2 regions of the Chryseobacillus diguaensis genome follow, and region 1 is predicted to be linked to the other one. Evidence: riboswitches for the same ligand, from Rfam matches in the RefSeq annotation. Region 1 holds a riboswitch; the other holds the start of a gene.
The links. A riboswitch is a leader RNA that binds a small molecule or an ion and turns the genes downstream of it on or off. The one in region 1 is predicted to bind S-adenosylmethionine.

Region 1 (15,743 bases):
GCCTCGAAGGCAGGCTGATTTTTGTCACTGATTAAAATATTTGTATCCATGACATATTCGAGCGACGGTTTTTTGGCAATTCCGACTATTTTGAAGGGGTAGGTCTTAGTTTCTTTTTTCCCATTAATCATTTTGACAACATCTAAACTGACTGTCTGGTTCAGTAAATTGCCTGTAAACCCTTTAGGGTCCTGATAGGAATCTTCGGTGTCAGGGTTTTGGATATGTTTGAGATAGGCCGCTTTCTCCTTTTCCGTCAGCAGCGTTTTTCCAAAATGATAGCCGACCACAATTTCATCGGGTGATTTGGGAAGACGTCCTTTTTCAAGGGTGAGATCCGCTTTGGTTTCTTCTTTCATATCAGTTAAAAAGGGGCGGATATCATTGCTTTTTCTGTTTTTAAATGTAATGGCAGGACTTGTTTCAGGATTGTCTGTCCCAATAAAAATGCGGTGTACAACAGCCTTGACCCCATCCACGTTCGAAATGTTTTGGATTTCGCTAGGACCAACTTTGGCTTCCTTTTTTCCATCCTTCTCTTTCCCTGCCACAGATATCTCGGTCAGGATCTGCTGTTTTTCAATTTCGTTCACTGCTGACTTTTGCAAACCAAAACCAACCGAAGCAAGCACGATCAGAAAAGCACAGCCCATTGTTGTAGCAAGGACAGTCATGAATACGCGAAGCCTGTTTTTTTTCATATTTCTTCTGACAAGACTGATTTGATCTTTAAACTTCAACTCTTTCACCCCTATTTTCTAGAATTCCATCTGTTAACCGGAATTGTTTGCCGCTGATTTTCGCAACTTCATCATCATGAGTAATGATAAAAAAGGTGATGTTTTTTTCCTTGTTGAGTTCCTTGATCAAATCCAGAATTTCATTTTCCGTTTCAGAATCGAGGCTTCCTGTTGGTTCATCTGCCAGGATTATTTCAGGATTCAAAATCAGTGCCCTGCCAATACTGACTCTTTGCTGCTGCCCGCCTGAAAGCTCACTTGGATAATGACTTCCGTGTTTTTCAAGTCCGAGCCTATTCAGCATCTCAAGCACCCTTGATTTTCTTTCTGCAGGTGATACGCCTTTTAAGGTTAACGGCATTTCAATATTTTCAAAGGCTGTGAGGCTGGGGATGAGCTGAAAGCTCTGAAATATAAAGCCAAAATGATTTAAGCGGAACTCCGCCCATTGTTTTTCATTGAAATCTGTAACGTTTTGGCCTTCGATCATGATCTCGCCATCGGAGGGTTTCATATAGCCAGAAATAAGATTAAGAAGTGTTGATTTTCCAGAGCCGCTCCGCCCAACAATAGCAGCAATTTCTCCTCTTTCTGCTTCCAGCGTAATATTTCTCAATACTGGAATTTCTTCTTCCTTCCCCTTTTTCCCGATAAAAAAGGAATGGGACAGATTTTTTATTTGAATCATTCTCGTTTTCCTCCTTTAATTAATTTTAAATTTTTGGTAAATCAAGAAGTATCCTATTGCTAAGCCTATAGCCGCTCCAATCAAAACACCGATAAAATAGCCGTAATATTGTCCAGATGAAAAAGAGTAGCCCGCACTGCCGAATCCCATTACCCCGAGCAGGATCACAATAATTTGAACTGGATGATTTATTCCTTTCCACAAAAAGAAATAACCGTTTCTTTCTATAGGCTGTTTCACAAAAGAAAAATAGGCAATGAGAGAAAATATGACAGTATATACAAGCGGTACAACCGGGCTGGCAAATCCTTCTCCATTAAAAATGAGGGAGTTGCTTGGGGAATACTTCAGTACCCACTTGTACTGATTATCAAGCTCTATATACGACGCTCCATGCGTAAAAACGTTCACATTTGCCATCAGCAGCGTGAAGAAAAGAACCGGCAAAACCATTACACTGAAAGCAACAAGTCCTTGAGCGAAGCTCGTTCCCGTTAAACAGCCTGCTGCAAAGATCAGCGTGTAAAACATAAGCAGGCAAGACGGATACAAAAGGTAATAGTCATGAAAGCCAGTGACTTTAGCATGTGTAAACTGAAAAATGGCTGCTGAAAGAAGGTAAGAAATGAGCACAGGAATGATGATGCTAAGTACGCCATTCAGCCACTTTGTCATGAATAGCCTTCTTCTGGAATAAGGAAGCGATAGCGAAAAATCAAACGTCCCTCTTGACCGTTCTATACCAAGCTGCAAAATGGGAAAAATGATGAGAGCGTACATGGAAATTCCTATAAACGAATTATGTGAAAAGTTAAAAGCAAAGACTGGATCAACTGGCTGGTTTAACTTAAGCAGCTGCAGATGGGATGAATAAGCCGACCAGATCCGAAAGGGAACTTCAACAACAAGCACGAGCCACAATAGAAATATGACGGCCTTATTCTGTTTCCATTCTTTTAAAAATAAACCTGTGCCTATCATTGGTGCTTCCTCCCAAACTTTGAAATAAAGACTTCCTCAAGAGTGACCGGCATTTCGTTCCATATACTCGGTTTGATGGAATGAAGCCATTCTCTTTTGCCTGCATCATTTTTATCGAGCAGAACCGTATAAAATACTCCAGTATGGCTTAGAATCGGTATTCTTCTTTCCAGCAGCAAATCATGCACATCTTCTTCAATGGCAAACTGAACTTTCGTAAAATCCCCTTTCAGCTCATCCATATCTGCCAAACCTGTCAGGTGATTATCTTCCAGAAATCCAATGCGGCTGCAAATTCTCTCCAGATCTTCAAGTCTGTGCGATGTGATCAGAATGGCTGTCTCTCTTGTTGCTACTTCATCAATCATCAGCTGCAGAATGTCGTGCCGTGTGACAGCATCAACTCCATCTGTCGGCTCATCAAGCAATATAACTGCCGGTCTTGAAGAAAACGCCATTACTAATGAAAATTGTTTTTTCAGTCCTGTTGACAATTCTCTGTATTTTTTTGTTTCAGAAAGGTTATACCGTTTCATCAGCGTTTCGGCATAAGCTTGATCAAAATCCGGGTAAATGCTTTTGTACAGCTTAGCTAATTCCTTGAATGAGTATCTTTCGTAAAAGGGGTTCTGCACAGGCATATAAATGATTTTTCTCTTGACTAGGGGATGGCTTCCAACTGAAACATTTTCGAAGGATACATCGCCCTCATCCGGCAATAGGATTTGCTGAATGATGCGAAGAAGAGTGGTTTTTCCTGATCCATTTCGGCCGAGCAAACCGAATATTTCTCCGGGATAGAGAGTAAAAGAAACCGAATCAAGGACAAGCTGGCCATTCATCCCTTTAGAGATATTTTTAACTTCAAGCATCTTTTTGCCCCCCCACTTCTTTTTTAATATCATCAATCCATTCATGAATTTCATTTATATCTATTCCTGCATAAACCGCGTCAACGATCAGAGTTTTCAGCTGGTCTTTTAGCATCTCAATCTTCCCCTCATCCAATTTTTTTGCCGCGGTTTCAGAAACATAGGTCCCTCTTCCGCGCAGCGTTTCGATGATTCCTTCCCGCTCAAGTTCCTTATATGCTTTTCCGACTGTATTTGGATTAGCGACAATAATGGTTGAAAGCTCACGCACAGAAGGCAGCTTATCTCCAGGTTTTAAAGCCCCTTTAAGACAAAGCTCCTTCATTTGCTGAACAACTTGCTCGTAGATAGGGGTTGAACTCCGAGGATCAATTTGGATCATCGATCTCCCTTCTTTCTCCAATTGGTTTTAATGTGTTAAGTGTATTATATTAAGTAATACACTTAATACATTATGAGATATTTGATAAAAAGTCAATCCGTTTTGGAAAATTTTATATAAAAACAGAATCGTTTTCGATTTTTCTCTTTAGTCAATAAAAAAGGATGCAGCCTTTTGTTCGGCTGCATCCTCTTCTATTCCCTATCCTGCTCGATATCATTTTCGCTTTCTACTACCACGTCAATGTGGCCTTGTTCTTCAAGCTCAGTCTGCTTTTGAAAAGCCTCTTCTTCTGTAGGAAAAACAGGGCCTGCAAAAACTCTTTCCAGCGTATCTTTATCTGTATATTGTACGATAAAACTTCTTACATCCATTTTCATCGCCTCCAGTTTTGTGATTCCCTTTAGAAGGCGGCGGCAAACCAGTGTGAGGGCTTACCCGGAATATGGCTATTTCTCTGTATGCTGCTTTGATTTGATAGGCTGGCTGGTTTTGGCATTAGCTCCCTTAATTTCGTTTAAAGCAATGGCTTCTTGACCAACTTCGAAATCATGCTTGCTGCCGTTTTTTGTTTTTTGTTCAGGATTGTTTTGCTTGGATCTTTTTTTCATGTCAGCCTCCTAATGGCTTTGGAGAATCATGTTATTTTGGAGCTCCTGCAGCTGAAGACGCATGCGGTAAAGTTCTTCACGCTGCTGTTCATTGGAACTTAAGGAAAGCTTATTAATGTCATTCACAGCATCTTCAAGCATTGTTTGAGCTTTTGTATATTCTGTATCGTTATAATGCTCCTGCATACATCCGCTCTTGAACTGTTCTTCCGCATATTGAAGTGTTTCAGAACACATTTTCAAGTGATCGGAAACCGATTGTCTTGTTGCCATCTAAAGCATCTCCCTTCTGCCTTTGAAGCGAAAAGCTTCACCATTAGTTTGCTGCAGCAGGATGGTTTTACCCTTTTAAATTTATGGCAGCTTGATTGTTTTCAGGGGAAATTTATGTTACCATATTTTGATAAAAAAAATCCTTTTAGGAGGCTGCTGATTTGAATCAGTACAATCCTTTTTTATACGCAAGTGATGATAAACGTTACCATACATGGAATTATCATCTTCGCTGCCATTTTGGCCACAAGGTATTTAAAATAGCTCTTGACGGCGGATTTGACTGCCCTAATAGGGACGGCACAGTCGCTCATGGAGGCTGTACTTTTTGCAGTGCGGCAGGTTCCGGTGATTTTGCTGGAAACCGGGCTGATGATCTGCTGACACAATTTAATGAAGTAAAATTAAAAATGCATCATAAATGGAAAGATGGAAAGTATATGGCGTACTTCCAGGCTTTCACGAATACTCATGCACCTGTTGAAGTACTGCGTCAAAAATATGAAACGGTGCTTGGTCTTGAGGATGTAGTTGGTCTTTCTATTGCGACAAGGCCTGATTGCCTTCCGGATGATGTCGTTGAATATTTGGCGGAACTGAATGAGCGAACTTATTTATGGGTTGAACTTGGCCTTCAAACGGTTCACGAAAAAACAGCGAACCTTATTAACAGAGCCCATGACTTCAATTGTTATAAAGAAGGCCTTGAAAAACTCCGCAAGCATGGTATTCGTGTCTGTACACATATTATTGACGGATTGCCGATGGAAGATGAAAAAATGATGATGGAAACGGCAAGAGAGGCTGCAAAGCTCGATGTCCAGGGGATTAAAATTCACCTGCTTCATTTGCTTAAAGGCACTCCAATGGTTAAACAATACGAAAAAGGGATGCTTGAATTTTTGTCCTTTGATCAATATGTGAGTCTTGTCTGCGATCAGCTGGAAATATTGCCTCCTGAGATGATTATTCACCGAATTACCGGTGACGGGCCAATCGATTTAATAGTAGGCCCAATGTGGAGTGTGAACAAGTGGAGTGTATTAAACGCTATTGATGAAGAGCTGAAGAAAAGGAACAGCTATCAGGGCCGGTATTACAACCTTGAAAGGACTGGCGTTTAATGAAGCTTGATGGCATTCTTCCTTTTTGCAGAAAACTCTTGTCATTAGCTGTTTCTGAGGGAGACATCGCGGTTGATGCTACTGCCGGAAAAGGAAATGACACATTATTTCTGGCAAAACTTATAGGTGATAACGGACATGTTTACAGCTTTGATATTCAAAAAGAGGCGATTGATGCAACAAGAGAAAAGCTCGTTTTAAATAAATTGGACCACAAAGTGACTCTTATTCAGACCGGACATGAGAACGCAGCCGAAGTCATTCAAAAAGCGCATGCAGGAAGAGTTGCTGCAGCTGTTTTTAACCTGGGCTACCTTCCCGGCAGTGATAAGTCTGTCGTTACAAAGCCAAATACAACAATACAAGCGATACGAGAGCTTTTCCGTTTAATGAAGCCAGCAGGAATGATTGTGCTCGTGGTTTATCACGGCCATACAGAAGGACAGGCCGAAAAAGAAGAATTGTTATCATATGTACAGGAGCTTGATCAAACAAAGGCACACGTCATGCAGTACGGATTTATTAATCAAAAGAACAATCCGCCTTTTATCATTGCCATCGAAAAGAGAGGATAAAGAGGCGGATGATGCAAAACGATAGGCAGTACCTGGCTGATGGAAGACATTCCACAGCTTTTTGCGTTTTATTGTGATGCTAAGCAGGTTTAGCATATATAGAAGGAAATTCAAACAACTATTCCAACATAAAAATTATTAAGGGGGTGTTTTTATGCCATCCATTATAAGCCATGAAGAAGCCATTATTAAGTTATTTTTATCCTTCGCAGTCGGATTAATCATAGGGTTTGAAAGGGAAATCAAGAAAAAGCCTTTAGGATTAAAAACAACCATTATTATCTCGGTTAGCTCCTGTTTGCTGACATTAGTATCCATTGAGTCAGCCTATACCTTTGCAGAAGCCTATAAAAGTCCGATGGATCCTCTTCGTCTTGCTGCCCAGATCGTTTCAGGTGTTGGTTTCCTCGGTGCTGGTGCTATTTTAGGAAGAACAATGATGTGATCAGTGATCAGCGGCTTAACAACGGCTGCCATCGTTTGGGGCGCTGCAGGCCTGGGCATAACGATTGGAGCCGGTTTTTATATAGAAGCCGTTACTGCGACCATTATGATGATTCTTTCCATCGATTTGCTTGCACCGTTCCTAAAAAAATTTGGTCCAAAGACGCTAAGGCAAAAAGAAATGAAAGCAAAAATATTCGTAGGTGAGGAAAAGAATATCCAAGATGTCCTTTTTGAACTTAAAAAAGAGAATCTGAATATAAAATATATTCGGATCAGAGATCAAAAGGATGATCTGGCAAGAAAAGTTGAACTTGCACTCATGACTGCTGAAGACCTTCATACTTCTGAAGTATACGAGAGATGGGTGTTCTTTCTGTAGAAATTGAATTGGCTGGATAATGCCCTTTCCAAAATACAAAAGAGGACTGACTCTGTTTGCGTGCAGAGTCAGTCCTTTTGTTTTTCTGTGCTAAAAAAAGCACATGGATAGTTAAGAGCTTTTTTTCGATGAGAACTTCTGTATGGTTCTGTAAGCTCTTCCATTCAAATAAAAGAACAGAGAGGTGGTACCGCCATGCCTTAAAAGTCTTCGGGCAATTTTGTTAAGATCCCTTTGCCCTGCTACTTTATTGTCTGATAAATATACTCCAAGCAAGCCCCTGTTAATCAGCCTGTGAAAGCTTTCATGAGGGATGCCTTCCAGATTTGTATCAGCCTGACTGATAAAATGCTGCATTCTGTCAATCATGTCTTCGCGTGTTGGATAATAGCTGCAGAAGTTCAGATCACCGCCGATCCGGTCTTCTTCCTCATCAATTAAATAATCAAGCAAAATATGCAGCCCCTGAATGTAAGGGAAATAGCTGTCTCTGATTTTAAGAGCCATATCTTCATTAAATGACTGCTGGAAGGCATATGCAACTAAACAGAAAATCCCTAATGTCGAACCGGCGCATGCGGAAAATTCGTACCATTCCATAGCAGGCAGCTGCTTTCGATGCCCTTCAAACCAGTTTTCCAGACGGGGAACCCGTTCTTCAAATGTAACATGCTTATGTACCTGAAGATCACAATAATAGCCGGAAAGCTCAAGCAGATGGCTTTTAATCAGATCGTATTCAGGAAGATTCCTTAGGATCCGCTGGCACGTTGAAACGAGATCATTTAAATAGCCGCCATCATTTTGCTCTGTTCGGAATTGATAAAAATTTTTTGTTTCAGCACCGCACGTCAGAGCATCCGGCATCGACTGATGAAGCATTCTAAAATCGACAGGATCAAGACTTGTACTTCTGTCACATAAATTATCGAGATAATCACTGATGGTCTGATAAGCAACAATAAATTCAATGCACTCTCTCAAATAAGGGCCAGAAAGAATGGCAAGAATACTTCCGCCCTCGCAGTGAAAGCTTTTAGAATCTATACTTGCCAATGCCTGTTTTCTAAGCTCCGGGTCGGGAATGCTTTCAGCCTTTTCCCTCCAATTTCCGAGATATTCATGAACAATCGGGAATACCTCCCTATAGACTTTTGTCATTAACCCAAGAGGATTCCCCGGGATATTCATACTTATTCACTCCATTCACTTTCCGGCAAGTGTGAATCTGCAAAATGCTTTGCCATGTTAAATACTTTATCACGGTCAGGTTCATTAAAGATCTCGTGGTAGAAGCCTTTCCATTCTTTGTAGGACTTTTCCAGAGCATCCAGCCGGTTAAACCAGGATCTGACTGCCATTTTCTCTACTATTTTATCATCTCCGCCCTGCATAAGCAGAACCGGGACATCAGGAAAGTCTTTGATTTTTGTATGAGCTTCTTCGATAGCTTTTACTAATTCCCTGTACCAGCGCACTGAAACCTTGGTAACGTACAGCGAGTCATTTTCATCCTCATCACGGATTGATTTATTGCGGGTCGCAATATCGATGCTGAGTTTCGAATTCAGTCTGAAAGAAGGTGTAATCATATTCAATCCTTTTGACAGTAAATCAAGCGCAGGGTTTGGTTTATTGACAATTCCGAGGCATGGGGATGAAAGGATCACTCCGCTCAGCAAATGATGTTTTTCCTGAAGAGACCTGATCACAATCAATCCGCCCATGCTGTGCCCGAGCAGGAACACGGGGAGCTCATATTTGCCGGCCTCTGTAATCCAATCATTCACTTCTTTTATATATTCATCAAAAGAGTCTATATGGCCTCTTTGCCTTGTGGACGTACCCTGGCCGGGAAGATCTCCCATAATAATATGATATCCCGAACAGCGCCACATCTCAATCAGCCATCTGTATCTTCTATGATGTTCTGCTGCTCCGTGTACGGCAACAATTACACCTTTCGGGCGTTCAGCCAGCCATTTCCACATCGTATCCACTCTCCTGCTGTTATAAATTTTCTGCTGTTATTAAGAGCGTTTAACTCTTATGTAAATCTCTTTAAAAGCAAATGATTTTACGGTTTTCCTTTTAAGAGACACCTGATATCCTGTGTAAATATTTGCTATTATAAAGAAAGCATCACAAATTTGAAAGGAATGAATATTCAAATGATCTATCCTTACAAAGGAATCATCCCCAAAATTTCCGATTCAGCTTACATTGCTGACTTTGTCACTATTACAGGGGATGTTGAAATTGGTGATAAGTCAAGCATTTGGTTCAACACAGTGATCAGGGGAGATGTGGCCCCTACCATCATCGGAAACCGCGTTAACATTCAGGATCAATGCTGCCTTCATCAAAGTCCTGATAATCCCCTCATTATTGAAGACGAGGTTACTGTGGGCCACCAAGTCATCCTTCACAGCTCCATTATTAGAAAGCATGCTCTTATCGGCATGGGCTCCATTATTCTTGATGGTGCCGAAGTAGGCGAGGGTGCTTTTATAGGTGCAGGCAGCTTAGTTCCTCAAGGAAAAAAAATACCTCCTGGCACCCTGGCATTCGGCAGACCTGCCAAAGTCGTCCGAACCCTGACGGAAGAGGACTTAAAAGATATGAACCGGATCCGGCAGGAATACGTTGATAAAGGACAGTTGTATAAAAACACCAATTCTATAACTCATTCTTCATAAAAGGCTTTATGTTTATGTTATCATTGCCGGATGATTCATAAAATAAATCACCGGCTTTTTTAAGCCTCTTTTCTTAAGCTTTGTCGCTCATGATTCTATATATAGTCCTTGAAACCATTGGGATGGCAAAAACTTTTAAAAAAAGATGCCCCGATGCTAGTCTATATGCGTGATAAAAGCATGTACGAAAAACAACAATCTCTGCGAAAACAGTCTTTTTTAAAAACGCTTCATAAGACGAAAAACATAAAAAGAAACCCTTTTTACTCTTCTCTAAAAATTTTTAAAGAATTTGCAAAGAAATGATTGGAATTCTTTACAATATCTTATTATTAACTAAATATTTCTAACTTACAATGATAAGAAAAGGGGTAAAGGAGCATCTATGATGAAGACTAAACTCATTGCAAACATGTATCATTTTGAATGTAGACTGTTTCGCAGCTTGAACCGTCATTTTGACCGTAAAGCTTTGAATTTTTACTTCAGGAATATTACTCATGTCGGCGGAGCTGCTTCAACCATTTTTGTTTGTCTCTTCCTTATTATTTTTACTTCAGGAGCGTTGCGTTTTGCAGGAATCGCGAGTGCAGCAGCTCTTGCGCTCAGCCATATACCAGTTGCCATCGTGAAAAAACTCTACCCGCGCAAGCGTCCATATATCACACTTCATGAAACAAAAGTTCCTGCAAATCCTTTGGAGGATCATTCATTCCCTTCTGGGCACACTACAGCGGTTTTTTCAATCGTTGTCCCGCTCCTTATGTTTATGCCCGGTCTTGCTATTGTTCTGATCCCGCTTGGAATTAGCGTTGGCCTTTCAAGGATCTATCTTGGCCTTCATTACCCGTCGGATGTTCTTGCAGGTTTCTTACTGGGAACTTCCACAAGCATGTTAAGCTTTTTGGCCGTAAGTCAGATTATTTCAAACCAGATGTTGTCCTAAAAAGAGATTTGGTCCGATCTTAAGCTCTGGGGGGATTCAATTGAAAATAGCATTATTTACAGATACGTATGCTCCTGATGTTAACGGAGTTGCGCGTACATTAAAACGGTTCACTGATTATTTAGATACAAAGGGACATGAATACAAAGTTTTCGCTCCTGAAAGCACACAGGAGTCCCTTTTTTCCAGTCATATTCACCGATTTGCCAGCTTCCCGTTCTTTTTATATCCGGAATGCAGGGTAGCGTGGCCCAATATGCTTCAGGTCAAGGCAGAGCTTCAGAAATTTCAGCCTGACCTCATCCATATAGCTACACCCTTTAACATCGGATTCTGCGGACTGCACTATGCGAAAAAATTGAATATCCCAGTTGTAGGCTCTTATCATACAGATTTTGATCAATACCTTGACTATTATGATTTGCAATTTTTCTCGAAATTTTTATGGAAGTATATGCACTGGTTTCACAGACCGTTCCAGAAAATTTTTGTTCCCTCAATGGAAACAAAGGATCAGCTGAGAAAACAGGGTTTCCGCAATCTTCATATTTGGGGCCGCGGGGTTGATTGCTCCCTATTCAAGCCCGATTTTGAAGATCTTGATCTTCATCATGAATACGGCATTAAAGAAAAATATATTTTAACATATGTAGGCCGGCTCGCTCCTGAAAAAGATATTGAAACACTGATGAAGATATCCCATCAGCTCCCGGCATCCATGAAAGACAAAGTTCATTGGGTCATTGTCGGAGATGGTCCTTCCAAGACCGAGATGGAAAAGCAGGCGCCGGATAATATGACCTTCGCCGGTTATTTAAGCGGCAAAAATCTTGCGCGACTGTACGCGGGTTCTGATTTATTTGTATTTCCATCTCCAACAGAAACCTTCGGAAATGTTGTACTGGAAGCTCTTGCCTGCGGAACGCCAGTTGTTGGCGCAAATTCAGGCGGTGTAAAGAACATCGTACAAGAAGGCAGAACCGGTTCATTATGCGAACCAAGAAATGCAGAAGATTTCATTCAAACAATCGGCCGATTGCTGGGCAATGAAGGTCTTCGTAAGGAAATGAAATATCATGCCAGAAAATATGCTCTCTCACAGACATGGGACCAAATTTTTGACGGACTTTTAAAAGAATACGAAGATGTTTTGATTGAGCTTGATGAAGTTCGTTATGCGTAACGCCATTATTCCAAGCTTATATACATGATCATGTTTCAAAAAATGACTGTTTAGAAAAAGCCTCAGGCCGTATTACATTGGCTAAAGGCTTTTTTCGTACCGGGAATATTTCAGTGGACTCAAAAAAGCCCGGGAATTTTTTTCCCAGGCTTTTGGATGTAAGACGATTATTTAACGGAAGCAAGCAGTGCTTCCACTTTGTCTGTTTGCTCCCATGGAAGATCAAGATCATTACGGCCAAAATGTCCGTAAGCTGCTGTTTGTTTATAAATTGGACGGCGAAGATCAAGCATTTTGATAATGCCTGCAGGACGCAAGTCAAAGTTTTCGCGAACTGCTTCAACAAGCTGCTCTTCAGTTGCATTTGAAGTACCAAAAGTGTCGATCGAAATGGAAACAGGCTGAGCAACCCCAATGGCATATGCAAGCTGAACTTCACACTTGTCTGCTAGACCTGCTGCCACGATGTTCTTAGCTACATAGCGTGCAGCATAAGCTGCTGAACGATCAACCTTAGTAGCATCCTTACCAGAGAATGCACCGCCGCCGTGGCGAGCATAACCGCCATAAGTATCTACGATAATTTTACGGCCAGTAAGACCAGCATCCCCTTGAGGACCTCCTATAACAAAGCGGCCTGTAGGGTTAATGAAATACTTTGTATTTTCATCAATCAACTCTGCAGGAACAACTGGTTTAATCACATGCTCTTTCAGATTCCGCTGAATTTGCTCCAGGCTTATTTCAGGGTGATGCTGAGTAGAGATAACAATTGTATCAATACGAACAGGCTTATCGTTCTCATCATACTCAACTGTAACCTGTGTTTTACCATCTGGACGAAGGTAAGGAAGAATCTCTTCTTTGCGTACTTCTGTAAGACGGCGAGACAGCTTATGAGCTAATGAGATTGGAAGAGGCATCAATTCTTTTGTTTCGTTGTTGGCATAACCGAACATTAAGCCCTGGTCTCCTGCACCGATTGCTTCGATTTCAGCATCTGTCATTAGTCCTTCTCTTGCTTCAAGAGCGCGGTCCACTCCCATTGCAATGTCAGCAGACTGTTCATCGATGGAAGTCAATACAGCACAAGTTTCTGCATCAAATCCGTATTTTGCCCGAGTATAGCCGATTCCTTTAATTGTTTCACGGACAATTTTTGGAATGTCAACATAGGTTGTTGTAGTAATTTCTCCGCTAACGAGGACAAGGCCAGTTGTAACGGATGTTTCACAAGCTACACGCGCATTCGGATCTTTTGCAATGATGGCATCAAGAATGGAATCTGAAATTTGGTCACAAATTTTATCCGGATGTCCCTCCGTAACAGATTCTGATGTAAATAGACGGCGATTTTTTGTCATTCTGTTTCCTCCTTTGACTCATTTATTTTGGTTACATGATTTCTTGCTGAGACGGAACTCATTCCCTTTTATCTTTACCTTTTAAACGATCTTTCTAAAATGAAAAGTTAGATTGAAACGTCTGGTTATAATTTGGAATCAGATAAATCCTTGAGCATTTTTCATCTAACTCTTTTCTGCAAAGCTTGCCTAACTGCTTTGTAAGAAAAGAGAAGTACAAAAAAATCCCTTCCTAAAGAGGAAAGGGATTGTAGTCTGCCTTTCGCTCTTATCGTTCAAGGCCTGTTGCCTTGCCTCAGATTAGCACCTTTGCCTGAAAAAAGGCTTTTTCATTGGCACACACTATTTTTTGTGCTGCCATTCCAAAGCGTTTTTTTTCGATAACCAGGTTGCTGGGTTTCATAGGGCCTGTCCCTCCACCAGCTCGGGATAAGAGAATCCGTTCAAAGTCATATATTACCCCAGAGTTCTGTCAATTGTCAACAAAAAATGACACGCCCTATTTTTTTTAGAAGGTTCTATTAAAAGAGAAATTTTTAAAGGTTTTTCTATGAATTTGCAGAAAACATTAATGAGATGATTTATTATATAAAACATAAACCTGTCCCAAAAACCAATTAAACATGGGATTTGATAATTAGTCGTACCAAATGAACAGCTTTGGCATAAATCGCATTAATTAGTATAGATTATTCACTTAAATGTGTTATACTATTTATGAGTAAATGACCAATAGTGCTAATTATTGGTACAAATAGGATTAGAGCAGTGACTACCAAGCAAAGGAAGGGTATGTGGATGAATACAATTACAATCACAAATGAGCTTGCACAATTACTATCTGGAGAAAATGTTTTTCACAACTTATCTGTACCACAGCTCGTTGAAAAGGTTTTATCCAGAGATGAAGCTGTTCTGACCTCAACTGGAGCTATTCGCGCAACTACAGGCGCTTACACTGGGCGGTCGCCCCGTGATAAATTCATCGTTAAGGAAGCTTCTGCAGAGGATAAAGTTGACTGGGGTACAGTAAACCAGCCGATTACAGAAGAGGCTTTTGAAAAACTGTATATCAAAGTTGTCAGCTACTTAAAGGAAAAGAATGAGCTGTTTGTATTTAAAGGTTTTGCAGGTGCCGACGAAAGATACCGCTTGCCGATCCAGGTTGTGAACGAATTTGCCTGGCATAACCTTTTTGCCCATCAGCTTTTCATTCGTCCGGAGGGTGATGATCTGCTTAAACATGAGAACCCTTTCACGATTATCTCCGCTCCAAACTTTAAAGCAGATCCTGAGACAGACGGAACAAATTCAGAAACCTTCATTATTATCTCCTTTGAAAAAAGGACCATCCTAATTGGAGGGACTGAATATGCAGGAGAAATGAAGAAATCCATTTTCTCCATTATAAACTATTTGCTTCCTGAACAGGGAATCATGCCGATGCACTGTTCGGCAAACGTTGGCCAGGAGGGAGACGTGGCCCTTTTCTTCGGACTTTCCGGCACAGGCAAAACAACACTCAGTGCTGATGCCAGCCGCAAGTTAATCGGAGATGATGAGCATGGCTGGTCAAACAGAGGCGTTTTCAATATTGAAGGCGGATGCTATGCGAAATGCATTAATCTTTCTGCTGAAAAAGAACCGCAAATTTATAATGCCATCCGTTTCGGTTCTGTTTTAGAAAACGTGGTTGTGGATGATGATTCAAGAGCGGCTGATTACGATCATGTTTTTTACACAGAAAATACTCGTGCAGCCTACCCTCTTGAAGCCATTGATAACATCCTAAAGCCAAGTGTTGCAGGCCATCCTTCAACGATTATCTTTTTGACTGCTGATGCCTTCGGAGTACTACCTCCAATCAGCAAGCTGACGAAAGAACAGGCTATGTACCATTTCTTGAGCGGTTATACGAGCAAGCTTGCAGGTACGGAAAGAGGCATTACATCGCCACAGGCTACTTTCTCTACTTGCTTCGGCTCACCATTTCTGCCGCTTAGAGCAAATGTTTATGCGGAAATGCTCGGTGAAAAAATTGCAGAGCATGAAGTAGAAGTATACCTTGTCAATACTGGCTGGACCGGAGGGGAATACGGAGTCGGCAAACGGATGAAGCTTGAATATACACGGGCAATGGTACAGGCGGCTCTTGAAGGTGATCTTCAAAATGCCGAAACATCAACAGATGAAATATTCGGCCTGAAGATTCCGCTGCATGTCCCTGGAGTACCTGGTGAAATTCTCATCCCTTCTGCGACATGGGATGATAAAGACGCATATCTGAAAAAGGCTCAAGAACTGGCGGCACAATTTCATCGAAATTTCAAAAAGTTCACAAGTGTTCCTTCTGACATTGAATTGTTTGGCGGACCGTCATACCAGTTATAAAAAAAGCACAAGGTGCCTGCCTATCAGCATGTGACCTGAAGCCGATGATAAGTGGAGCTAGGTTCAGTGCGAAAACTGATTTAAAAAA
Region 2 (15,743 bases), on a different contig from region 1:
CTCGCAATACAAAAGATTGTTTCCCTGTCAAGGCAGCGCTCTCCCAGCTGAGCTAAGGAATCACGATGTGATATTAACCGCTTCGTGCCCGGTGACTTTCTCTATTATAAAAGCACACCTTTTAATAGTCAATATAAATTAAAATAATCGTTTGATTGCGCTATGTCTGATACAATGACTTCATAACCATAAGGGGGAAATCGACCGTGACTGTTAAAATTCAAGTATTTTCAGACTTTGTATGTCCGTTTTGCTTTATTGGCGAGAGTCCTTTAAAGCAAGCGATTGAAGGAAAAGATGTAGAAGTGGAGTTTATGCCTTTTGAGCTTCGTCCATATCCTTCTGAGCAGATGCATCCTAACAGTTCTTATATAAAACAGACCTGGGAGAGGTCCGTACAGCCTTTAGCACAGCGGTTCCAGGTTGAAATGGACATGCCGTTTCATTTGGATCCTGTTCCTCATACTCACCTCGCCCATCAAGGCTATCAATTTGCAAAAGAAAATGGGAAAGCTTCTGAATATGTGGATGCTGTTTTTAAGGCTTACTGGCAAAAAGGAATCAATATCGGCGATGCTGTTGAGCTGACTGAGATCGCTAAGGAAGTCGGCTTAAATGAAAAGGCATTTAATGAAGCACTTGCTGAAGGAACTTATAAAGAAGATCATAAAGAAGCACTCCGAATTGCATATGAGGAAGCAGATGTTCATGCTGTCCCAACTTTTATCGTAGGCGGCCAAAAGCTTGAAGGGCTTCATTCAAAAGAAGCAATTGCTGAAGCTATTGAAGAAGAAGAAGGCGGTTTTAGCCAGGGAGCAAGCTGCGGACCAGAAGGCTGCTAGCATTTATTTCCCGGACAATATTTGACAGTTAAAAAGGAGAATTCCGTTATGGAATTCTCTTTTTAATTTCTTGGCACACTTCTAAAGAGGGTATTGAATCAGAAGACAATCAATAGGATAAATGTAAAACCCCTGTAAAAATAAGGAATTATGATATGGGTTTTTACATGATTTTGGTTCATTTCAATTTTTTGGCGATTCATTTCTTCTAGTATAAGAGGCAAACTTACTGAGTTCATCTTCTTCAACTTTGTCCGTAACATCTAAATATATGTCTGCTGTCGTTTATATCGTCTGATGTCCAAGGCTCTGCGATACACCCGAGAGATACTCTCATAAGAATGTTGAAAAGGTTCTAATGGGAAAGAGAATAATGAATTTCCAGCATTTTAAAGAAATACCTGATTTAGTTGTGGAATTTAAAGGAAGCATTGATCTTGGTTCCACGACAGTATTTATTTTGAGGGATAGCAGTTCCGAGGAGACAATGAAAGGAACAAAAATTTGTTCAATTTTTCTGTTTAGAACATTTTCAATCGTATCAAAACAATAACAATAGACAAACCAGTTTTATATGACCAGCTAGAGAATAGAAATAGCAAGCATTATGAAAAACAATTTATGTTCATGCAGCCTTTAAAATGCAATGTGAAATATCGAAATCCTACTTCTAAAGGAAAATTGCGTATTCCTTCAGTAGAAAGGTGGTTAAAGTTGGAGAAATCATTCAGGATTGCTCTTTTATTTTTTTGGTTCCAAAAAAATAACCCGTGAACGCTTTTTCTATTTGCTTATGTTTGTAGGCAAATATAGATTGCCTGAAAGTATGAAAGACTATTAATACAATCATCCAAGGGTAATTCCAGACGGCTCATTTTGTAAGCTAAAAAAAAGAGTCATTAAACCTACAAAAGTCTTAGTGGTAATTTAAGGGAAAATATCCATGTTATTTTTTTCCACTTTGATATACTTACTTATGAGCAAATACAAAGGGCTCGGTAATTTCGGTGTAACCTTAATAAATGTAACTGAAGTCGAAAACTCCAAGTTAAGAAGCAGCTAATCGTGGATGGACAAGTTCATTAGATTATGCAAAACAAAAGAGGAGAGGAAGACGGATCATGAAAAAATTTCAAATGATTGTCGTTGCAATGGTGGTGGCGTTGTTAGTACCTTCTTCAACATTTGCAAGCAGCGGTCCTGGGGAATGGGATTATCAAGGGAGTGATGTATTTACAATACAAAGCAAAAACTTTAAATCAGGTGGTGGCGCTTTTAAAATTTGTCTAAGTTCTAATAGTCAGCCAGGTTATTATCAGTTATATGAAGAAGATCCGTTTAATCCAGACGATGAAGTAAAGAATAATGATGGTACTGTTGGTCTCTACTTTAAAACAGCAGGTAGTCATGATTTCGATTCAAATAACTGTCATGTCTGGACAAATGTAAATGGCTATGTCGATGGCACTAATGATCAAGCCGAATTTTATTTAGCAAAATACTCTGGTGGAAACTCAACTGTATATGCCTGGGATTGATTCGGATAACCATTAAAATTCCTGCACCCAATAAAGAGTTGGAAAGTAACTCATTTGTGAACTTACCTGAAGAATGGATACTTGGATCTATTCCTGCGTAAGCCACAAGTTTTTTTGGATGATTAAACCGGTCAATTTCCCCGATTTCGGAAATAATCGTTGCAGCGATTTTTCCTCCTATACCGGGAATTGATTGGATTATCTTACATTCTTCAATTTCTTCTGCCAGGACATCTATCTGCCTCTCCAAGCTGGATAGGTGTTCTTGGTATTGAAGAAGTATAGTGATGTACAAATCCAAACTGAACAACTGGCTTTCAACACACCTTGTTGAAAAGGATTCCGCTTATCCGAACCCATTAATTTGGCTGCCTTCTCCATCATCCAACTTGTGGATCGTTTAATACGCATTTCCTCAATATGTTCCATTATCTTTGCTTTACCTGCCATTAGAACATCTTCGGAGGTTGGAAACTCCTTTAATACTTGAAGTGAAACTTTCGAAAATAAATCCCCAAAGCTCCCCTGTATTCAGGAAATACCTGATCAAGAATAGTATGGAACTGAAGCTTTGCCTGAATGTAAAGGTTCGTAACGGTTTCGTATTGCCTTGATAAGGTTCTCAGGTTTAGAAGTTTTAGTCCCCTTTTCTTATAAGGCTCAAATTCTTCCTTGTAATAAAGAACACAAAGATGATATGATCAACGGCATCCGTCTTTACCTTCCTCAAGCTTGTTTTCTTTGCTTGATATGAAATAATCGGATTTACCAAGATATAAAGAAATTGGCTGTCCTCCAGACATTGAATAATTGGTGTATGGTAATGTCCTGTAGATTCAAGAATAACTACTGGCCGAACCCCAGTATCTCTCTCTAATCCTCTCAAGAAAGAAACAAATGAATCTAAATCTTCCTTAGTATGCTTCACACTGAAGCTTTTCCTAAAAGGCTGATCTTTATCTAAAAAGGCTTGAGCTTCACTTTCCCCCTTGGCCACATCTAGGCCAACTACTGGATTCAATAATTATCTCTCCCTTTGATGTACTCACCAGTAACCCCTATACCTTCTTGTAGTTCCACAGCTTCGCTTGTTATACGAGATCATATGTCCCAACCAGCCTCAAACATCGTTCTACAAGTAGGGGGCGAACAGTTTAGTTGACGAGATCTAACTCCCACGCACCCGTACGTTCTACCCTGGCTACTGAAATAATAGATCCTATAAAAAAAAGAGCAACCAGTAAAAACTGGTTAACTCTATAATACGAAAGCATCTTTTTGAAATGTGTTTTTAGGTAGCATAATGCCAACCATTTATCATTGGAAGTTAGGACTAGCTGAAAGATTATTTTAGTAGTTAGGTTTGGTTCCGATAACAACGGTTGCGTCCAATTCATTGTCTCTGGCTATTTTCGTGATAAGCCCATTACTAGAAAAAATTTCAATAGTTTCGGATGATTGCCGTTCGCTCGTCTCTACCAGCAGATGCCCACCCGGTGCTAGCCAAAGAGGTGCTTCTTTCGCCACTCTGCGTTGAAGGTCAAGTCCGTCTTTCCCTCCGTCCAGGGCAAGCCTCGGTTCATACAGTCTTGCCTCCCTAGGAAGCAGCTTGATCGCATCGGCTGGTACGTAAGGAGTATTAGCAACCACGATGTTCACACGGCCTTTAAGGGAGTGGGGTAGAGCTTTATACAGATCCCCTTGAAAAACGCGGCCATTGAAAGCAGCTGTGTTGCGGGCGGCACAGCGTACTGCAGCAGGGTCGATGTCAACAGAGTACAAAACGGCCCCTCCTAAAACTCCTGCAAGAGCTGCACCCACAGCTCCTGACCCGCAGCACTGGTCAATAACGATATCCCCTATACAAGTCAGGGATTTTGCCTGGCGGACAAGAAACTCGGTTCGTTTGCGAGGTATAAAGACTTCAGGGTCTATCTCTATCCTCAAACCGCAGAACTCTGTGTACCCAATGACGTGTTCCAGAGGTAAACCCTCTGCGCGGATTTCAACCATTTTTTTAAGTTCCTCTAATGTCCGTGATTCAGAAATAAGCAGCCGAGCCTCTTCTTCTGCAAAAACACAACCAGAGCTTCGAAGCCTATAGATTATACTTTTTCCCGTTTGTTCATCCATATAAAATTTATTTTGCTCTCCTATAACTACCACCTAATCGTTAATTGTTGATTGTATATTAGATCATTCGCGAAAAATTTGAACGTTCCTTCTTAATTATGCTTTAAAATCAACAACGTCCATTAACAGAGCTAATTGCATGACTGCAATTAGCACAAATAGGCAGCTTCCATTCCCCCTGCTTCCCTTATTTCTAAAGGCTCTTTTCTTAAACTTTGTTGCTCATGACCCTATATTTAGTACTCGAAACCATTGGTATGGCAAAAACTCTAAGAAATGATGACCCAATGCTAGTCTAAATGCGTGATAAGAGCATGTACGAAAAACAACAATCTCTGCGAAAACAGCCTTTCTAAAAAAAACTGTTAGACTTGGCTGCTGATTCAGCTAGCAGGCACTCAAGCTTTAGAGGGCTTACCTTAGAGCCTCCTCGTTGCTTTGCTCCTGCTGTGTGTCTCCCTTGACACGCTATTCTAAGCAGGAGTCTCAGCAACCGCTCCAATCAACAATAAGGTGTAAAAATCACCCTTAAGCTTTAACTGAGCCAAAAAAAAAAGCGGACAACCAATTGGTCATCTGCTTTTTGCGAGATAATGAGCCTTTTTCGCCGGAACTTTTTCTAATGCTTCTTCAAAATCTTTTATGAGATCCTCAGCTTTTTCCAAACCGACACTCAGTCTAAGCAGGCCATCTGTGATTCCTCTTGCATCCCGCTCTGCTTTCGGCATGGCTGCATGTGACATTTTAGCCGGGTAGGAAAGAATCGTTTCAACTGCACCAAGGCTAACTGCAAAAACAGGAAGCTTTACATTTTGAACAAGAGTTCTTACGGCAGCTTCATTTTCAAGGCGGAATGACAGCACAGCTCCCGGCCCATCAGCCTGATAACGCTGAATGGAATATCCGGGATGATACGTTAATCCTGGATAATAAACCTCTTCAACTGCAGGTTGCTTTGACAGGTACTCCGCTACCTTCCTTGCTGATGCCGTTGATTGTTCCAGTCTCACATGCAATGTTTTCAATCCTCTTAAGACAAGCCAGCAGTCCTGTACCCCTAGAATTGCTCCAAAAGAGTTCTGCAGCTTATACAGCTTGTTGCCCAGTTCGGCGTCTCGTGCAACAGCAAGCCCTGCCACCACATCACTGTGCCCGGATAAAAACTTTGTAGCGCTATGAAGGACAACATCGACACCAAGCTCAAGCGGCCGCTGCAGCGCTGGTGTTAAAAACGTATTATCCAAAAAAGTTAAGCAGTTATTTGCTTTTGCAAGCTTCACGATGCCTCTTATATCTGTAACCTTTAACAGAGGGTTAGATGGTGTTTCAATGTAGATGATTTTCGTATTCGGACGGATTTTAGATGCCACATCATGCAAATTCGTCATATCCGTGAACGTATACTCAATGCCAAAGCGGCTTAGCACCTCTGACACAATCCGGAATGTCCCTCCATAAACATCTTCTGATACTAAAACGTGATCCCCTTGCGAAAGCAGCAGAAATGAAGTGGAAATAGCACTCATTCCTGAGGAAAAAGCAAGACCGCGTGCCCCCCCTTCCAATTCTGCAATCGCCTGCTCCAGCGCTTCCCTTGTTGGATTTCCTGAACGGCTGTAGTCATACTTCCCGAAAGAATCAAAGTCCATTTGGTGAAAGGTTGAGGCATGCTGAATCGGTACACTTACAGCCCCTGTCTCACTGTCAAATTTATGTTTGTTGTGCAATAGCTTGGTTTGCATAGACCAATCAGTATTGCTCAATTTTTTCAGCCTCCTTTATGTTCTCAAATGCCTGCTGTAAATCTGCTTTCAAATCTTCAATATGTTCAATTCCTACTGAAAACCTGAGCAGCCTGTTACAGACTCCGTTTGCAATGCGTACTTCTTCTGGAATATCCATATGGGTTTGCGTTGCAGGATAAGTAATAAGACTTTCAACACCGCCAAGACTTTCCGCAAAGGTAATGGTTTTCAAGCTTTTCAGAAAAGGATTTACCCACTTTTCATGCTGAACCCTGAACGAAAGCATTCCGCCTTTTCCTGGATAAAGAACATCTGCAATTTCCGGCAAGCTTTCAAGAAACGCTGCAAGCTCCTTGGCATTCCGGTTATGCTGCTCCATTCTCAAGGACAATGTTTTCAACCCTCTGATTAATAACCAGGAATCAAAAGGAGACAGAACAGCTCCAATAGCATTTTGATGAACATACATTTCGTCAGACAGCTCTGCGCCCTTTGTAACTACAAGTCCTGCCAGAACATCGTTATGGCCGCCAAGGTATTTTGTTGCACTGTGAATAACAATGTCGGCGCCTTGATCAATTGGTTTTTGCAGGACTGGTGTATAAAATGTGTTATCGACAATCACCAGAAGATCATGCTCTTTCGCAAGACGTGAAATTTTTTCTATATTAACTTCCTGCATAAGCGGATTTGTTGGTGTTTCCAGGAAAATGGCTTTTGTGTCAGCTGTGATCTTTTTTTCGGTTTCATCAAGATCGAAAAAGTCATCATACTGAAAGGATAAACCGTATTTTCGCCATTCCTGTTCAAACAAACGATAAGTGCCGCCGTAAAGATCAGAAGAAACGATCAGGTCATCACCGCTCTTAAACAAGGCCATAATCGTTTGAATAGCAGCCATCCCCGAACTGAAGGCAAATCCTCTATCTCCATTTTCAAGCTCTGCAATCGCCTTTTCCACTACATTTCTTGTCGGATTGCCTGTTCTTACATAGTCATACCCTGTGGATTCTCCAATACCTGTATGGCGATATGCGGTTGTTAAATAGATGGGAGGATTCACAGCACCTGTTACCTGATCACTTCTGTTTCCGATTTGTGCAAGAATAGTTTCAATACGCTGGTTCATATAAATATCCCTCTTCCTTTTCATTGTTTTCATTCAAAAATCAAAAAAGCCTTCTTCGATTAAGAAGAAGGCTTTATTTACAAGGCGGCTTCCTCTTATCTTCCAAGCATCTGCTTGCTGGATTTAGCACCTTGGCAAATGAAGTGAGATCTATACTCTGACGCATTGCGCGTGCAAAATAAGCAAATCTTTACTTCATTTGACCGGTTGCTGAGGCTTCACAGGGCCAGTCCCTCTGCCTCTCTTGATAAGATGTAACATTTAGAAAAATATGAATTTTGTATAACTCTACAGGAAATCTATGTTTTTTTCAAGTGTTTCATGAAAAGATTCTTTATTTTCTATTATGATGATGGTGCAAAAAGCATTTTTTATTATTTCATGTTAAAATGTTGAAAGCGTTTCATACTATATTTGCAGCTTGGAGGATTTGGAATGGAGAAGCAGACAGGAATTGTAAAAGAGACTTCATTATTTTCGCGAGCATTAAACGAAGAGATGACGATATTAACCTATTTGCCGAAAACCTTCTCCCCGCTTTATAAATATACCCTCCTGATTGCCCAGGATGGCCAGGATTATTTCAGGCTTGGAAGGGTTCCCCGGCTGATTGAAAAGTTGATGGAAAGCAAAGAAATTGATAATGTGATTGTCGTAGGTGTACCTTACATCGACAGGAACAACCGGTGGGAAAAATATCATCCCGATGGTTCCCAGTTTGCCGCTTACAAAAGATTTCTTGCACATGAACTTGTTCCATTTCTGGATAAGGAGTTTCCTACTTATCAAGTTGGTCAAGGCAGGGCACTTATTGGTGATTCCCTCGCAGCTACTATTGGCTTAATGACGGGACTTGATTATCCGAATATTTTCGGTAAAGTGATCCTGCAGTCCCCTCTAGTAAACGCCGAAGTGCTTGAAGCCGTTTCTTCTTTTAAAGGGGAACCGAAATTATCGATCTATCACCAAATAGGGGAAAGGGAAACCAATGTGCCAACAACAAAGGGAACTCATGAAGATTTTGTGACTCCTAACCGGGAATTGCAAAAATTACTCGAAAAAAGAGGATTTTCGTATACTTATGAAGAATTTGAAGGGGATCACACCTGGACTTACTGGCAGCCGCTTTTGGAAAAAACGTTAAAAGCGATGCTATAAAAAAGACAGGCTAAATTTTACATTACATGAATTTCTACATTAGGAGGGAACACGTATGAAGTACGGGATAGCCTTATTCCCATCAAAAAAATTACAAGACTTGGCGAATTCTTATCGAAAACGCTATGACCCTCATTATGCTTTGATTCCGCCGCATTTAACTCTAAGAGCCCCTTTTGAAGCGCATGACGAGGACATTAATGCTATTTCAAAAGAGCTCCGTGAAGTTGGGAAACAGATAGACCCTGTTGAAATCACCATTAAAAAGTTCAGCTCCTTTGAACCTGTTAACCGTGTGATTTATTTTAAGGTTGAACCGACCGAAGAACTCGAAAAACTGCGTCAGCTTCTTCATCAGGGAACCCTTGAAGGCGAAGAAGAATATTCTTTCGTTCCTCATATAACCATTGGCCAAAATCTTTCTGAACAGGAGCATTCAGATGTTTTGGGCAGCTTGAAAATGACTGAGGTTCATTACGAAGAAACAATTGACCGCTTCCATCTTCTTTATCAGCTGGATAACGGGTCTTGGACAGTATACGAGACTTATATTCTTGGTAAAGGAGAAGCTTAATGCGCGTTTCAGTTGTACAAAATGAAAAAGAGTTAAGAGATGCATTTGATGTACGCTTCAAGGTATTTGTAGAGGAACAGAATGTGCCAAGAGAAGAAGAATTGGATGAACATGATGAGAGGGCCGTTCATGTAGTCCTTTATGATGAAAATATGCCGGTAGGCACAGGGAGAATTCGGGAAGCAGACGGCTATGGCAAGCTTGAACGCATCTGTATTCTTGAAGAGTACAGAGGAAAAGGCGCCGGTAAAATGATCATGAACGAACTCGAAAATATTGCCGCACCGAATCTCCCAGCCTTCAAGCTCAATGCACAAACGCAGGCTGTTCCATTTTATGAACGGCTTGGCTACACGGTCGTCTCAGATGAATTCATGGATGCCGGCATTCCTCATGTAACAATGACAAAAAAGCGCCTCAATTAAACTGTAAAGACAGCATTGTGCTGTCTTTTGTTTTTTAGGATCTTTTCTTAAACTTTTTTATCATCCAAATAAGCAAATTCAGTGCAAGATTATTTCTGCAAATTTTAATAAAAGGTGCCACGAAGCTACTCTTTGCTAGCGCTCTTTACTACATATGGGATACCCTTCCATCTGCACCAGAAATTCTGTTTCATCATGCCAGACTTTCGAACACTTCTCAAAAAAATATTGAGAAGAATTTGGCTGAAAGCTACACTAAAAAACTTTATTAGTGCATTTTAAGAACGGTCCATCTTTTTTCGATTTCAACTGACGTTCCCTTTTCAATTGGATTGATGGGAAACTCGCTGATCGAAATATAGATATTTCTTCCGTTCTTTTTATTTTTTCCGTTTAAACAGAGGGTTGTCTCATCTAAATCAGTCTTTTCCTCTGATAGGAATAAAAAATTCAAATGTTCAAAGGAGCTCAATTGGGTGAAGGATGGTCCTTCAAATAGAGACACTGAGATCCTTTTATAGGTTGATTTCTGGCCGCTATTCAGGAAGATTTCATCATGCTCTTGCTTCATAAAATATTCATAGGACTCCTGGCTCTGCCATAATGAAACGATACAAGCCTCATCAGGAGATGTCAGACTCCATCCGCCAGCTTGTCCAATAAACCCCTTTACTTTTTCTAATGCTGCCCATTCCTCCTGAGCTTTTGAAAAAAGCTGTTTTTGCCCGCTGCTAACTTTGCACTGTATCCACTTGATCAGCATATAGGTTCTCTCCCTTCCCTTTCAAAAATACTCCCTCTTTTCCAGTAGTTAAACACTTATTTAAACAATGCTTCATTTATTTTTCCATCCTGTTTAAAAAACTGGTTTAAATATCCTGTTATCGTACACGCTATGGATAGGTGATATGAATGGATTTCTTTCGAATAGCATTAGAACTGGTTCTCGGCTTTATTTGTTTGTTCATTATATCCAGGATACTTGGAAAAACTCAGATAACCCAGATAACAACCTTTGACTTTATTTCAGCCCTAGTATTAGGAGAACTCGTCGGAAATGCGGTTTTTGATAAAGATATCGGAATTTCAGAAATCATTTTCGCGATTGTTATTTGGGGATTACTCATCTACATGGTGGAATTTCTTACCCAGAAATTTAATGCAACGAGAAGTGTTCTGGAAGGATGTCCGACCATTATTATTAAAGATGGCAAACTTGTAAAAGAAAATCTAAAAAAAGAAAAGATAGATATTAACCAGGTGCAGCATATGGTCCGGTCAAAAGGTGTTTTTTCCTTGAGAGAAATTCAACATGCCATTCTTGAAACTGACGGAAGCATCAGCATTATGAAAAAAGCACAGTATGATTATCCTGTCCGAAAAGATTTTTCTTTTCATCCTGCAGAGCCTTCTCTTCCCTATACACTGATTCTGGATGGCGAGCTTCAAGAAGATAATCTTGATGAAGCGAACTTGACAAAAGAGTGGCTCATGGCTGAATTAGCTAAGAAAAAGATCTTTTCCTCAAAAGATGTCTTTTTTGCTGAATGGCGGCAGGACGGAGGTCTTCATGTTCAGGAATCCGATGAAAAAGGAGCGCCCGGTAACTAGGGGCACTCCTTTTCTATGTATCATGCAATAGGTGTTCCATTCGGCACCTTTTCATCTGGAGACAGCAAAACAACATCCCCCTTATTAGGCACACCGCCAAGAACAAGCACTTCCGATTTAAATCCAGCGATTCTTCTTGGAGGAAAATTAACAATCGCCGTTATTTGTTTCCCTACAACATTTTCAGGTGTATACCGCTCTGTAATTTGAGCGCTTGTTTGTTTTGTCCCCATCTCAGGTCCGAAATCGATCGTCATTTTGATCGCAGGTACTTTAGCTTCTGGAAAAAATTCAGCTTTTAATACAGTACCAATCCTGACATCCAATTTTAAAAAATCTTTAATTTCTGCCACAGGTCAACTGCATCCTTTCTCCCGCTGCATCCGAACTAATAATCCTAATATTCTGACATTTTTAGGTATAAAGAACTGGTTAAATGATCTCGTGAATCACAAAGCCCTTTCCTGTTACAGTTGAAGGAACTTTTTTAAAGGGTTCTCTTTTTATTTTCTCTAGAATATGGGCAAATTTTCTTGTTTCTTCTTTCCGGTCTTCCTCAATGTGTCTTCCGTTTAACTGAATCCTGGAAACTTTAGAAATTGAGGCATAATCTGCTTTATCATTTACGGTCCGGTTCGCATATTGAATGTACTGATCCATTTGAATTGGCGCTACAAAACTCATCCTGATCACACTCCTTAAAGATTCTTACCCTTTTCCGCTCTCTCCAAAACTTGCTTTTCCTTTTCGAATCCTTTTGATAAGATTATCTTTGTCTGTTTTTAATTTTACATATATCTATTTTTTAAATTAATACGATGCGCATAGGCAATTTATGGGAGTGAACTCCAAATGTTTTTTGCTAAAAACGATGAAAAACTGATTCGCTTGTCCTCTCTTCCTAGAGAAGAGTATCAGCGTATATATGAATTGGGACAAACAGGAAGATTATCATGTCCCTCTTGCGGGAAAGCTTTAAGGCTTCAAATGGAAATCCATCAGTCGCCCTCCTTTTATCACCCAGGGGTTCAGAAGGATTCGGCATGTATAGAAGAATGCCGCCATTTAGAGAAAGAACATGCTCCTGTTAATGAAGAACGCTCAGGGGGCTTCCGCATTCCTAAAGGAAGAGCTATAACAGCGGATACACTCCCCTCTCCAGCATGGAAATCTCCTCAAGCAGCAAAGGTAATCGAAAGCTTCCAAAAAATCCTTGAACCTGCCCTTGAAGTGATGCCGGGAATTACGATGAACCAAGCACAATACAATGCCGTTACCTCGGAAGAAAAATCCCTCCTTGTACTCGCTGGTGCAGGGAGCGGCAAAACAAGAGTGTTAACAGCCAGGGCTGCTCATCTGATAAAAGAAAGAGGTGTACGGCCAAAGTCGATTATGCTCGTTACCTTTACTGTTAAAGCAGCAAAGGAAATGAAAGAGCGGATGACTGCACTTTACGGATTAGATCCTAAAGACATTAGTCAAATCGTGATCGGCACCTTTCATGGTATTTTTTATAAAATTCTTCTTCACCATGACAGGGAAAAATGGGATGGAAAGAATCTGATAAAGTGGGATTGGCAAAAGGAACAATTTGTAAAGCACGCTGGAAGAGAACGGCATCTGGATGAAAAGGAATTTCCGTACGACCAGGCATTGCAGCAAATTTCCTTCTGGAAAAACTCCATGCTGTCTCCGAAAAATATTAAATGCGAAGACAAATTTGAAGAAGATGCTCTCTTTTTATACAAGCGATATGAAGAAATGAAGTCAGAGAACGGCCAATTTGATTTCGATGATATGCTGCTTCAATGCTTGCATTTACTTGAGGAAAACGAGTCACTGCTCTCGCAGTACCAGAACCGCTTTCGGCACATTCTGATTGATGAGTTTCAGGATATCAACAAAGTGCAATACGAAATGATTAAAAATCTTGCTGGTGATGCGGCAAACGTTTTTGCTGTAGGAGATGACGATCAATCCATCTATGCCTTCAGGGGCAGCGACCCTTCTTATCTGCTGCAGTTTGAAAAGGATTTTCCGGGCACCGCATCCATTCACCTTTCAACTAACTATCGTTCAAGCCATGCCATTGTGGCAGCTGCCAACAAAGTCATTGATAAAAACAAAACCAGATATGAGAAAAAAATGAATCCGCATTTCGACAACGGTAAAAAACCTATTTTTTTCTATCCATATGACGAAGAAGAAGAAGCAACGCTAATTGTGAATGATATGAAGGAAAAAATCAAAAATGGCGAAAACCCTTCAGATTTTGCCATTTTATATAGAACTCATTCATCAGGAAGGGCAATTTTTGAACGGCTATCCCAATCCAGCCTTCCTTTTACTGTTGAAAAAGAAAGTGTCTCGTTCTATGACAGAAGAATGGTAAAAAGCTTGCTTGCTTACCTCAAACTTTCCCTTGACCCGGATGATGCAGCTGCCCTTCATGATTTGCTTTTCTCTCTCTTTTTAAAACAAAGCATATTGAACGAAGTAAAAGGGCTTTCCATTTTGGAAGATTGTTCCCTTCTTGAAGCCCTTTTGAAAATTGAACACATTCATGCTTTTCAAAAAAAGAAATTGCAAGAAATCATACCTATTTTCAAACGGCTGAAAAATCTCCCTCCACTCGAGGCGATCGCATCCGTTGAAAAAAAGATGGGCTTTGCAGACTACATGAAAAAACGCGGCAATGAAGGCAATTCCATTGAAAAAGGATCAGATGATATTAAAGATTTAAAGGTCATCGCTAAAAAATTCACAACCGTCTCAGACCTTCTTGATCATGCTGAACATATGAAGGCACTTGCTGCAGCTGTTAAAAAGGATGGAAAGATGGACGGTGAAGGCGTCCGCTTGATGACCATCCACAGAGCCAAAGGTCTTGAATTCAGATATGTTTATGTTTTAGAAACAGTCGATGGCAGCATTCCGCACGATTACTCGCTAGAGGCTGCAAGAAACGGAGATTTTTCCGTGCTGGAAGAAGAACGCCGCCTTCTATACGTGGCGATGACGAGGGCGAAGGAAGAGCTGTTTTTATCTGTACCGCTATTCAGGCGCGGAAGAAAAGCCGCACCATCCCGATTGCTTTCTCCTGTCAGTCCTGGCTAAAAAAGAGTATAAATACCCAAAAACCGGTCAGACTTATCTGTCAGACCGGTTTTTTTCATTCATAAAATAGGGCTCTAAAAGCTTGTATAGCCACACACCTATTAACCCGCTTAAGGAATTCAGGATCACATCATCAATATCAGAAGTTCTTAAATCTTTTATGTAGAAAAAAGAAGAAATGAGCATCTCGATAAATTGAACTGTCTCTACAGCGAAGCTGAGAAGTATCATTGCGATTATGACAGCTTTACTGCTTTTTATCCATCCAAAATAGAGGCAGCTGAAGGCAAGCGGGGTGAGCATTAAAGCATTTCCAATAAGCAAAGTCAGTGCTCCCTCTTCTCCAATTGTCCGGATCGTTAAGACAAATGGAGCAAGGTTTATGGCCATTGGATATCCTTCACTAAACAGGCTGCTTCCCCTGAATGGGTGATCGAGCAAAGAGGTAAGCGGAAAGCTCAGCGCATTTCCGAATAGCTGTACAATATAAAAACTGAAAAAGAAAAAGATGAACCCATCTAAAGGCCTTTTCACGGATGTTTTCTTTATTAAAAAGAAAAGGAGTCCTTCAATAAGAAAGGAATTTAACATGGCTCCAATTAAATAATGGCTGTTTTCATAATTCGGATTGCCAAATTTGTTTCTGAAATCTACAATAGCCCCTGGAATAAAATAGATCAGGGGAACAATCAAAAACCAGTACTTTTTCACACGGATACTCCTCTTGCAATTTGAAATCTATTCATTAATTTACCACTTTTTTATTCAAAAAGAAAACGGGGGGGCAGGATGCCCCGCACCTTATTTGCCTTTGTTCATCATTTTCGAAATAGTATTAAAATCAAGCTTTTCTTTGCCGCTTACAATTGAGTTGACAATTTTATCTTCCATTTCCTTCGGCACTTGTTTGTTAGCAATTTGCGAAACTCTCCGGATAACACCACGAACCGTTTTTTCATCTTTAAAATTAGCATTTTGAAGGGAGTTTGCCAGTTCAATAACTTCTTTCATGTTAACGCCGGTTTTCTTTTCAAGGCTTTTAAAGAACCCATTATCCATGATTATAAAACCTCCTAACTTGATGGTATATCATATGAGGCCGCCTAGAATGTGTGCAGCCTTGCCTCCTGATGTCTTGAATAAAGGCTGTTTCCGTAAAGATTGTTGCAATTCGTATGGGTTTAGAACACGCTTAAAGATTAGCTCCGTGGCATCTTTTCTTATAATTTCTAATGTCCTATTGCTCTAATTTCACATAAATGAAAGAAATAACAACAAAGTTTAAGAAAAGAGCCTTAAGTAAAGAAAGTACGGGCCGCTTGCCCGTACTTTCATATTTCACAAACATTGAAGGAGGGAAAATCATTAGTTGTAGAAAGAAGCACCAACAATAATCAACAAAATGAACAATACAACGATCAATACGAAAGTTGAACCATAGTAGCCGCCGCCGTAACCGCCGCCGTAACCA

Region 2: another riboswitch for S-adenosylmethionine. It lies ahead of ACOT8F_RS04620 (methionine biosynthesis PLP-dependent protein); the one in region 1 lies ahead of metK (methionine adenosyltransferase).

What each region holds. Positions count from the first base shown of each region.
Region 1 covers NZ_JBMKNV010000003.1:172-15,914, reverse strand. Annotated here, with positions in the region: gene ACOT8F_RS05195 (ABC transporter permease) at 1-740, opposite strand, end outside; gene ACOT8F_RS05190 (ABC transporter ATP-binding protein) at 730-1,428, opposite strand; gene ACOT8F_RS05185 (ABC transporter permease subunit) at 1,444-2,409, opposite strand; gene ACOT8F_RS05180 (ABC transporter ATP-binding protein) at 2,406-3,281, opposite strand; gene ACOT8F_RS05175 (GntR family transcriptional regulator) at 3,274-3,663, opposite strand; gene ACOT8F_RS05170 (hypothetical protein) at 3,858-4,037, opposite strand; gene ACOT8F_RS05165 (glycogen biosynthesis protein GlgD) at 4,113-4,274, opposite strand; gene ACOT8F_RS05160 (YtzC family protein) at 4,284-4,547, opposite strand; gene mnmL (tRNA modification radical SAM protein MnmL/YtqA) at 4,709-5,671, shown strand; gene mnmM (tRNA 5-(aminomethyl)-2-thiouridylate-methyltransferase MnmM) at 5,671-6,246, shown strand; partial or broken gene ACOT8F_RS05145 (MgtC/SapB family protein) at 6,401-7,072, shown strand; gene ACOT8F_RS05140 (tetraprenyl-beta-curcumene synthase family protein) at 7,184-8,263, opposite strand; gene ACOT8F_RS05135 (alpha/beta hydrolase) at 8,266-9,063, opposite strand; gene ACOT8F_RS05130 (gamma carbonic anhydrase) at 9,244-9,771, shown strand; gene ACOT8F_RS05125 (phosphatase PAP2 family protein) at 10,160-10,717, shown strand; gene ACOT8F_RS05120 (glycosyltransferase family 4 protein) at 10,758-11,900, shown strand; gene metK (methionine adenosyltransferase) at 12,068-13,264, opposite strand; SAM riboswitch class I at 13,530-13,700, opposite strand; gene pckA (phosphoenolpyruvate carboxykinase (ATP)) at 14,063-15,655, shown strand.
Region 2 covers NZ_JBMKNV010000002.1:356,691-372,433, reverse strand. Annotated here, with positions in the region: tRNA gene ACOT8F_RS04655 (tRNA-Val) at 1-3, opposite strand, end outside; gene ACOT8F_RS04650 (DsbA family oxidoreductase) at 207-842, shown strand; gene ACOT8F_RS04645 (hypothetical protein) at 1,964-2,380, shown strand; gene ACOT8F_RS04640 (transposase) at 2,310-2,630, opposite strand; gene ACOT8F_RS04635 (IS110 family transposase) at 3,018-3,401, opposite strand; gene ACOT8F_RS04630 (putative protein N(5)-glutamine methyltransferase) at 3,731-4,513, opposite strand; gene metC (cystathionine beta-lyase) at 5,086-6,255, opposite strand; gene ACOT8F_RS04620 (methionine biosynthesis PLP-dependent protein) at 6,263-7,387, opposite strand; SAM riboswitch class I at 7,480-7,641, opposite strand; gene ACOT8F_RS04615 (alpha/beta hydrolase) at 7,823-8,545, shown strand; gene ACOT8F_RS04610 (YjcG family protein) at 8,601-9,119, shown strand; gene ACOT8F_RS04605 (GNAT family N-acetyltransferase) at 9,119-9,544, shown strand; gene ACOT8F_RS04600 (YdbC family protein) at 9,813-10,307, opposite strand; gene ACOT8F_RS04595 (YetF domain-containing protein) at 10,457-11,155, shown strand; gene csaA (chaperone CsaA) at 11,176-11,508, opposite strand; gene ACOT8F_RS04585 (hypothetical protein) at 11,588-11,839, opposite strand; gene ACOT8F_RS04580 (UvrD-helicase domain-containing protein) at 12,008-14,272, shown strand; gene ACOT8F_RS04575 (VanZ family protein) at 14,306-14,983, opposite strand; gene spoVIF (sporulation-specific transcription regulator SpoVIF) at 15,074-15,331, opposite strand; gene ACOT8F_RS04565 (YjcZ family sporulation protein) at 15,638-15,743, opposite strand, start outside.